DNA from 3 places in the Variovorax sp. KBS0712 genome. Region 3 is predicted to be linked to each of the others. Evidence: predicted binding sites of a transcription regulator. Region 3 holds the regulator's gene; each other region holds the start of a gene.
The links. The regulator sigma-54, encoded in region 3, starts transcription at its own class of promoters, with help from an activator protein. The targets are predictions, from matches to a motif close to TGGCANGNAANCTGCTTT.

Region 1 (3,247 bases), on a different contig from region 3:
AAAAGAGCCGACATGCCGTACAGATAGCCTCGCTGTAGCCAGACCTGCTGGTCACCGACACGGCGCCGCTCAAGAAATCCATCTTGGCAACTCTCGGGCACGGTTTCGTTGCAGGGGATGCTGGAGTCATGCATGCCGCGCGAACGGTCCAGCAGTGGGCGATTGTCAGCAATGAAGCGCGCCAGTCCTTCTGCGCTGCCTGTCATGCCCATCGGAGCACGAAGCGCTTGCCAGTCGAAATGCTCGACAAACTCTGGCCCGTGCAACTCGTTGTGCATGAAGTTGTATGCGAGCGGCGAGTCCGCTTGATCCATGTAGCCGATGCCGTATTGCGACAAGCGCATGTCCTGCTCCAACGCGCTCCATAAGCTGCGGCCCGCGTGCCGTTCATAAGCGACTGCAGCCAAACAGTAGCCCAAGTTCGAATAGGCATGGCGAGAGCCCGGTGTGAATTGAAGCTGCGCCTGTGCCAGCTCTTGCACCTGGCCGGGACACCAAGGCTTTTTGTCGTTGATGACCATCGGGTCCTCGGCGCGCATGCGGTCGAAGCCGGCGGAATGATTCAGGAGATGGCGGATCTGTATCTGCGCAATGTGCGGGTCTCGAAAAGGAGGACCCAGGTCCAGCACGGCTGCCAGCGGCTGGTTCAGCCAATCTGCTTGACCATGAACCACGCCAAAAAAGGTGACGATCTTTGACAAGCTGGCCAAGCGAAAGTTGGAGCCAGGTGTCACGCGTTGGCTGACAAGGGGATAGCGCTCCCAACCGTTGACACATCCCGATCGACTGCCAGCCTTGTCGACGAACACGAGCTGATTTGCGGGAGAGTCAAGCCGGGTGGGCAACTGGCGGGCCAACTCTTGAAGCCAACTGGGAGCATGGGCATCGCATCGAGTCGAAAGTGCGGACAAATGCCCTGTGATTGGATAAGCCCAGCGTCTGACCATGTTGCGATCTGTCTCCCATGCGAACCAGGGGAGAAAGATCGCACTGATGAGCACGACGTAAAGACAGATGCGAGTCTTTTTACGCATGACGTGAAAAGAGCGCCCTAAAGGGCGCTCTTTCATTTGCTAGATCGGAAAGCGAGGTAGTGTTACTGAGTAGTGCCGCTGCCGCCACCGGTGCCGCCACTGGTAGCAGCCGTGCTGGACGCGCAGCCAGCGGGGCGGTACTTCGACTCAACGGTGGTCGAGCAAGACCACGTGCCCGAAGCAGAGAGGCGCGTCCAAGTCAGCGTCTTCGTGCTGATTGCCGCAGCTGCATTGCCGCCGAAAGTGGCAATGAGCGAACCGTTATTGGTGGCACTGCCAAGGTCGGCTTTAAGGCCCTTGCTAATTTCAACTCCAGCACCCAGCAGATTGCTCGCGGTCGAGCCGAGATTGCACTCAGTATTGGTAGGCGTAGCAGTCGACGCAACAACCGTCAGCTTGCCATCCAAGATGCAAGCCTCTGCCGCAGTGCGCAGCGAGGCAACTTCAGACATGACGCGCGCAACTTGCGATTTGGCCACGTACGTCTGATATTGGGGAATGGCGATGGCAGCCAAGATACCGATGATCGCCACAACGATCATCAATTCGATCAGGGTGAAACCCTTTTGCACATTGCGTGCGATAGAACGACGGTTCATTCATTAACTCCAGGTTGGTTTGTAAAGCCCGGGAACCAGCCCGGAGCGGGATCACTTCCGCAGCATCCGTGCCACCCGGTTTCCCCACCCTGCAGCCCTCGATCGGGCCGACTTTGGTTACAAGATGGTTACATGATGTGACACAACTCGCACTCAGATGCCGATTGTGTCGACAAATTTGTCATGCCCGACCAGGCCCTGTCAGAAGGTCAGCACCCCATCCGCCTTGAGCCAGCGGATGTCCCGCTGCGCCAACCCGGCCACCTCCCGACCCGCCAGCATCTCGATCTGGCTCATGATTTCTTCGGTCTCTGCGGGCTTGGTGTGGGTGATGTAGATCGGGTATTGCTTGCCCGGATCGATCTGCGCCAGCTCGTGCGCCAGCGCCACCGGCGACAGGTGCAGGCTGCGTTCGGCCAAAGCCTCCTCGCGGGAGCTGAAGGCGGTCTCGATGACCAGCATCGCCACGTCGATCGCGTTGATGCGCTCCCAAAACGGCGGGTTGCGCTCGGTGTCGCCGCTGAAGACCCAGTGGGCGCCGCCTTCCGCCCGGCGGATGGCGAAGCCGCAGGCCGGCACGGTGTGGACGGCCGGCAGCACCTCGATCAGCTTGGGGGCGTCGCTGCCCAGCTCGAGGCGTTGCCCGACCGTGATCTCGTGGAAGCTCACGAAGGGCGATTCGGGGCTGGGAATGCGTTCGAAATTCGGCCAGATGACGTTGTTGAATACATGCGCCCGAAGCGCGTCGATGGTGGCGGCCAATGCATGCACGCGCAGGGGCCGGGCGCGGCGGCTGCCGACGGCGTCGAGCATCAGGGGCAGGGCGGCGATGTGGTCGAGGTGCGAGTGGGTGAGCACCACGTCGTCGATGGCGGCCATCTCGTCGAGGGTGAGGTCGCCGACGCCCGTGCCGGCGTCCACGAGCAGGTCCGCATCGACCAGGAACGAGGTGGTGCGGCAGTCCTTGGCGATGGCGCCCGAGCAACCCAGCACGCGAACCTGCATTGTGGAAGACCCCTTGTATGCGTCTGTCGTCATTTGGTGTCGAACCGGGTGGCGCCGTCCCAGTCCGGGTCCTGCGGGCGAAGCGCCATCGAGGCTAAACGCTGGGCGTAGAGCTGGTAAAGGACTTTTTTCGCATCCGCGGCGAGCAGGGGAGCCAGCAAGTTCCGGCCCAGCGCCCAATCCTGCCGGCGGTAGGCGGCAAGCACCTGGCTCCAGCGGTCGAGTTGCTGCCGTGTGTCCTGCGACTCGGCCGCAGCTTCCGGCACGAGCGGGGTGTAGATGGCGACGGCCTGGGCCTTGCCCTTGACGCGCACGCTGTCGAGTTCCTGCCAGACGAACCCGGGCGCCGCCTCGCGGGTGGCGCCGCTGGCCACGATCTCGACCCCGTAGTGTCCGCTCAGGCCCTCCAGCCGGGACGCGAGATTGACCGCGTCGCCGACCACGGTATAGCTGCGGCGCGCGGTCGAGCCCATGTCGCCGACGCTCATGAGGCCGCTGTTCAGGCCGATGCCGGCGCTGATTTCGGGGCGGCCGTTGGCGCGGTGCTGGCGGTTGATGTCGTGCACGGCGGCGGCCATGTCGATCGCCGCCTGCACGGCGAGCGCGGCA
Region 2 (3,247 bases), on a different contig from region 3:
TGCGTGGCGGCGGCGGCCTGCTTGTAGATGTCGATGCGGTTGATCTCGGTGGCCACCTTCAGGTAGTCGGGGTGCTCCTTCAGCAGGCCCCAGCGCTTGTGCTGCGTGAGGAACCACATGCCGTCCGACAGGTACGGGAAGTTCACGGCGCCGCCGTTGTAGAACTTCATGTGGTTGGGGTCGTCCCAGCTCTTGCCCAGGCCGTTGGTGTAGCGGCCCAGGATGCGCTGGTTGATGGCGTCCACGCTGGTGTTGACGTAGCTCTTGTCAGCAATGGTTTCGGCCATCTTGTTCTTGTTCTGCAGGCCGGTGTCGATCCACTTGCCGGCCTCGAGGATCGCGGCCGTGACGGCGCGCGCGGTGTTCGGGTACTTTTTCGTGAACTCCGCGGTGCAGCCCAGCACCTTCTCGGGGTGGTCCTTCCAGATGTCCTGCGTCGTGATGCCGGTGAAGCCGATGCCGTCCATGATCGCGCGCTGGCCCCAGGGCTCGCCCACGCAGTAGCCGTCCATGTTGCCCACGCGCATGTTGGCCACCATCTGCGGGGGCGGCACGGTGATGTTCTTCACGTCCTTGAACGGATCGATGCCGGCCGAGGCGAGCCAGTAGTAGAGCCACATGGCGTGCGTGCCGGTGGGGAAGGTGTGGGCGAAGGTGTACTCGCCCTTTTCCTTGGCGATGAGCTTGGCGAGCGAGGCGGCATCGACCGCGCCCTTGTCGGCCAGCTTCTTCGACAGCGTGATGGCCTGGCCGTTGTTGTTCAGGGTCATGAGCACGGCCATGTCCTTCTTCGGGCCGCTCACGCCCAGGTGCATGCCGTACACGAGGCCGTAGAGCACGTGCGCCATGTCGAGGTCGCCGTTCACGAGCTTGTCGCGCACGCCGGCCCAGCTGGCTTCCTTGCTCGGCACGATCTTCACGCCGTACTTCTTGTCGATGCCCAGCACCGAAGCCATCACCACGCTGGCGCAATCGGTCAGCGGGATGAAGCCGATCTTCACTTCTTCTTTTTCGGGCTTGTCCGAGCCCTGGGCCCAGACGGCGGCGCGCAGCGCGGGGTCGATGCCCACGGCGCCGAGGGCGGCGGCCTGCAGCACGCGGCGCCGGCTCAGTTTGGTTTTCAGCAGCAGATCGGACATGGGCGGGGCTCCAGAAGTGAAAGACAAAAACGAAAAGGCGTCCGCACCGCGCAGGGGCTGCTCGTGAACGAGCCCTTGCGGGATGGGGACGCCTTTGTCCGGTTCGGTGGGCCGCACCCGCCGTTGGGTGCAACCTGCCTGAAGACCTTGCGGTCTGTGACAAGCTCCATGCAAGCGGTGTGCCAGCCCGAAGCCGCTGGTGGGAACTATGGAAAAGATAGCTGGCAGGGCGCGCCGGCGCAGGGAAAAGTTCCTGCCAGCCGGCACAACGGGGCGACGCACAACTGTTGTGCGCTGCACCAATCCAAGCGGCCCGGGTCAGCGCCGCGGTGCAGGCTCGAGCGGCAGGTAGTCGGCCATGGCCAGCATCGACTCGGCCACGTCGACGAGGCGGCGCTTCTGGTTCATGGCGGTCTGGCGCAGCATCTTGTGCGCCTCGGCCTCGCTCAGGCGCCGGTGCGCCATCAGCAGGCCCTTGGCGCGCTCGACGATCTTGCGTTCGTTGAGCGAGGCGCGCACGGTGTCGAGCTCGTCGCTCATGGCCTGCAGGCGCTGCGACTGCTCCTGGACCATGTCGAGCACCGAGCGCTCGAGGTGGCGCCCGAGCTGCGCCGGCGTGGCGTCCTGCGCCTGCTGGGCATCGTCGAAGAAAAGGGCGCCGCCGGCCTGCGGGGCCAGCGTGCCGAGCAGCTGCCGGTAGGCCGCCAGCTCGCTGCGCGCCTGGGCGGTCTTGTGGTCGCACAGCGCGCGCAGGTCGGCCGAGAGGCGGTTCTCGACCGTCTGCATGGCGTCGATGCGCCGCGTGCAGCAGTCGAACCAGGCCTGGCTCAGCAGCGCGTCGGCCGGCACCGAGGTGGCGCCCTTGCGGCGCAGGCGCTCGAGTTCGGCGAGCACGGCGTCCGACTGGCTGTCGTGCCACAGCGTGCGCACCGCGTCGCCCGAGAAATCGATGAACACCTGGAAGCAGCGCTCCTGCGACTCGATGAGGTGGCGCCACTGCTGGCGCTGCGCATCGTCGCCCCGGCCCAGCGCGAGCGCGGCGGCGCCGAAGGCACGCTCCTGGCCGGCGAACTCCTTGCCCTGCATGAAGTTGAACATCGCCACCAGCAGGCGCGAGATCTCGGGGTCGGTGGCGCCGTCGGCCGCCTCGAACACCACCGCCAGCAGGCCGGCCACCAGCTTGGCGAAGGCGGCCACGGCCTGGGCCGGCTGGAGTTCGAGCGCGTCGATGCGCCGGCGCAGCGCGGGCAGGGCGTCCAGGCCGGGCAGCACCCAGGCGATGCGGCTGAACAGGCGCGCGCCGTGGCCGGCGCCCACCGCGCGGTGGTGCTCGGCCTCGAGCCGGTCGAAGCCGGCGCGCACCTGCTGCTCGAGCGCCAGGCATTCGGCGATCTGCGGACCACGCTGGTCGGCAAAGCGCCCGCCGTGCGAGGCCAGGAACACATTCGACATGCCGCGCTCGCGCTGCAGCGCATGCACGAGCCGGCCGATGGCGCCGACCAGCTCGCTGGTGCGCGCGAGCTGGTCCAGCGCGTCGATCTCGCATCGGCGCGCGGCGATCAGGAAGCTCAGGCCGGAAGTCATTCGTGGGGGCGCAGAAGGAGCGCCTTCCGCTCGTGCAACTTCCGTGCCTCGCTTGCCCCTTCGCGGGCGCCGCCGGCGGGCGGCCCCTACACTCGGCGCCATGCTCTTGTTGGGAATCGAATCATCCTGCGACGAGACCGGCGTGGCGCTGGTCGAGTCGCACGGCGACGCGCTGCCGCTGCTGCGTTCGCACGCGCTGCACAGCCAGATCGCCATGCACCAGGCCTACGGCGGCGTGGTGCCCGAGCTGGCCAGCCGCGACCACATCCGCCGCGTGCTGCCGCTCACCGAAGCCGTCATGGCCGAGGCCGGGCGCTCGCTGGCCGAGATCGACGTGGTGGCCTACACGCGCGGCCCGGGCCTGGCCGGCGCGCTGCTCGTGGGCGCGGGCGTGGCCTGCGCGCTTGGCGTGGCGCTGGGCAAGCCGGTGCTGGGGGTGCATCACCTCGAAGGGCATCTGCTGTCGCCGTTCCTGAGCGCCGACCCGCCCGAATTTCCGTTCGTGGCGCTGCTGGTGTCGGGCG
Region 3 (3,247 bases):
CACGCGCACGCCGCGCTGGGCCGCATCGCGCAGGGTGCGCAACAGGTAGCGGCCGGTCTCGTCGTTCTCGATCTGGTAGTACTGCACGTCGAGCGTGCGCTGCGCGCGGCGCGCCAGCTGCAGCCGCGTGTCGAAGGCGAAGTCGCCGCCGGGCATCAGGCGAAAGCCGCTGAGGTCGGGGTCGGGCTGCGAGCCCAGCGCGATCTTGCCGAGCGCGGTGTCGGCCGAGACGGCGATGGCCTTGGTGGGCGGGCGCGGTGCCTCGTCGGGCAGCGTGGCGCAGCCGGCAAACAGCAGCGCCGCCGCGATGACGACCACCCAATGCCCACAGCGCGACAGCAGGCGGCTCGTCATCGTCGGTCTTCTACAGGGCCTTGCGCAAGTTGGCGGGCGCGATGCGCAGCGCTTCGCGGTACTTGGCGACGGTGCGGCGCGCGCACTCGATGCCCTGCTCTTTCAGCATCTCGGAAATCTGGCTGTCGGACAGCGGCTTCTTGATGCTTTCCGAACTCACGAACTGCTTGATCAGCGCGCGCACCGCGGTGCTCGACGCGTTGCCGCCGGTCTCGGTGCCCAGCGCCGAGCCGAAGAAGTACTTGAGCTCGACCGTGCCGAAGGGCGTGGCCATGTACTTGGCGGTGGTCACGCGCGAGATGGTCGACTCGTGCAGGCCCAGCTCGTCGGCGATCTCGCGCAGCACCAGCGGGCGCATGGCCAGCTCGCCGTGCACGAAGTAGCTCTTCTGGCGCTCGACGATGGCGTTGCTCACGCGCAGGATGGTGTCGAAGCGCTGCTGGATGTTCTTGATGAACCAGCGCGCCTCCTGCAGCCGCTGCGACAGCGCCTGGCTGCCCTCGCCCTTGTGCGACTTGAGCGCACCGGCGTAGATGTCGTGCACACGCAGGCGCGGCATGACCTCGGGGTTGAGCATGACGCGGAACTTCACGTTGGTGCCGCGCCCGGTCTTGGTGACGATCACGTCGGGAATGACGATGTTGCGTTCGACGTCGACAAAGCGGCGGCCCGGCTTGGGCTCCAGGCGCGCAATGATCTGCAGCGCAGAGCGCACCAGCTCTTCGTTGGTGCGCGTGAGCGTGGCCAGGCGCTTGAAGTCGCGCCGCGCGAGCAGCTCCATCGGCTGCTTGCAGATCGCGATGGCGGTCTTGCGGATGAGCGCTTCGGCCTCGGTCTCGTCTTCGCTGGCGAGCGCCTTCAGCTGGATGCTCAGGCATTCGCCGAGATCGCGCGCGCCGACGCCCACCGGCTCCAGGCTCTGCAGCAGGCCCAGCGCCACCTGGAAGTGGTGCACGAGGTCGTCGAACTGGTCGTTGTCGTCGCCCGCCAGGCCCGAGGCCAGCGCGGGCAGCGAGTCTTCGAGGTAGCCGTCGTCGTTGAGCGACTCGATCAAAAAGCGCAGCGCGGCGCAGTCGTTTTCGTTCAGGCGCAGGCTCAGCGCCTGGCGGTGCAGGAAGGACTGCAGCGACTCCTGGCTGCGCGCGAGTTCGGTGGCATCGGCGCGCTCGTCGTCGCCCAGGTTGTTCTGGCGCGCGGGCGCGTCGCTGCCCCACTCGCTGTCGTCGGGCGCCATGTCGACGGTGCCGTCGCCTTCCCAGTCGGGCTCGCGCTCGGCGATCTCGGCGGCGGGGCCGTCGGTGTCGGGGGTCGAGGAGGTGGTGTCGCTGGACGTGGAGGAAGTGCTGGCGGCGGACGGCGTGAACTCGGCCTCCCCCTCGCCCGCGTCGTCGCGCGGCACCGGCGCGTCGGCCGTGTCCAGCCCGAACTCCTCGCGCGCCGCTTCTTCCGCGGTGCGTTCGAGGAACGGGTTCTCGTCCAGCATCTGCTCCACTTCCTGGCTCAGTTCGAGCGTGGAGAGCTGGAGCAGGCGAATGGACTGCTGCAGCTGTGGCGTCAGCGCCAGATGCTGCGAGACGCGAAGGGACAGCCCTTGCTTCATGGAGACCCGACCCTCCCTTACATCCGGAAGTGCTCGCCCAGGTACACCCTGCGTACCTCGGCGTTGTCGACGATCTCCGAGGGTGTGCCTTGTGCCAGCACGTGCCCGTCGCTGATGATGAACGCGTGATCGCAGATGCCCAGCGTCTCACGCACGTTGTGGTCGGTGATGAGCACGCCGATGCCGCGCTCTTTCAGGAAGCTGATGATCCGCTGGATCTCGATCACCGCGATCGGGTCGATGCCGGCGAAGGGCTCGTCCAGCAGGATGAAGCGCGGCTGCGTGGCCAGCGCGCGCGCGATCTCGACGCGGCGGCGCTCGCCGCCCGACAGCGCGAGCGCGGGCGAATCGCGCAGATGGTCCACGCGCAGGTCGGCCAGCAGGTCGGCCAGGCGCTCTTCGGTGTGCTGCTTGGTCAGCGGCATCATGCGGCCGTTGGCGTCGGGCTCGCGCTGCAGCTCGAGCACGGCGCGCACGTTTTCCTCGACCGTGAGCTTGCGGAAGATCGAGGCTTCCTGCGGCAGGTAGCTCAGGCCCATGCGCGCGCGGCGGTGGATGGGCATGTGGGCGATGGGCTCGCCGTCGATGGTGATCTCGCCGGCGTCGGCGCGCACCAGCCCGACGATCATGTAGAACGAGGTGGTCTTGCCCGCACCGTTGGGGCCGAGCAGTCCGACGACCTCGCCCTTTTGCACATCGAGCGAGACGTCTTTCACGACCGTGCGGCTGCCGTAGCTCTTCTTGAGGCCGCGCGCCACGAGGCGGCTGCCCGGAATGCCGTCGGCGGTCTGGGTTCCTGCGGTTTCGATCACTTGCGCCCTTCCCCTTCGGTGCCGCCCAGCGTGGTGCTCGGGCGCAGCCCGGCGCCGGGCGCGGGGGTGGGAGCCGGAGCCGCGGGCTTCTTGCCGCCGGCCGCGGGTGCGGAGCCGGGCGCCGCCGGGGCCGGCGTGGCCTTCGGCGTGAGGATGGCCTTGACGCGACCGCCGCCGCCCGCCGAGACGCCGGCGTTCGGCGGCACGAGGGAACCGTTGACGGTGTAGGTGTCGTTGCTCTGGTCGTAGACGATCAGCGCGCCGCTGCTTTCGTCGTTGGCCGTGGCGCCGATCAGCCGGCGCATGACGGCACGGCGGATGAACTTGACGTTGTCGGCGCGGCTGTCGTACTCGATGACTTCCGACTCGCCCTCGATCCACTCGTCGCCGGCGTTGCGCTTCTGCTTGTAATAGGCCAGCTTGCCGGGCGCCGCCGTGACCACGCCGTACTGGTAGCCCTCGGCGTCCTGGCGCACGTCCA

Region 1: a site for sigma-54 is predicted at 1,690-1,707, ahead of FFI97_RS32535 (pilin). Genes of this name have one in related genera too.
Region 2: a site for sigma-54 is predicted at 1,307-1,324, ahead of FFI97_RS02315 (CmpA/NrtA family ABC transporter substrate-binding protein). Genes of this name have one in related genera too.

The regions. Positions count from the first base shown of each region.
Region 1 is NZ_VCCD02000005.1:398,552-401,798, forward strand. Features, by position in the region: gene FFI97_RS32530 (serine hydrolase) at 1-809, opposite strand, end outside; gene FFI97_RS32535 (pilin) at 1,097-1,633, opposite strand; gene FFI97_RS32540 (3',5'-cyclic-nucleotide phosphodiesterase) at 1,835-2,638, opposite strand; gene FFI97_RS32545 (CHASE2 domain-containing protein) at 2,668-3,247, opposite strand, start outside.
Region 2 is NZ_VCCD02000001.1:518,277-521,523, reverse strand. Features, by position in the region: gene FFI97_RS02315 (CmpA/NrtA family ABC transporter substrate-binding protein) at 1-1,139, opposite strand, end outside; gene FFI97_RS02310 (nitrate regulatory protein) at 1,458-2,723, opposite strand; gene tsaD (tRNA (adenosine(37)-N6)-threonylcarbamoyltransferase complex transferase subunit TsaD) at 2,824-3,247, shown strand, end outside.
Region 3 is NZ_VCCD02000002.1:1,556,581-1,559,827, forward strand. Features, by position in the region: gene FFI97_RS24235 (phospholipase D family protein) at 1-354, opposite strand, end outside; gene rpoN (RNA polymerase factor sigma-54) at 365-1,954, opposite strand; gene lptB (LPS export ABC transporter ATP-binding protein) at 1,972-2,766, opposite strand; gene lptA (lipopolysaccharide transport periplasmic protein LptA) at 2,763-3,247, opposite strand, start outside.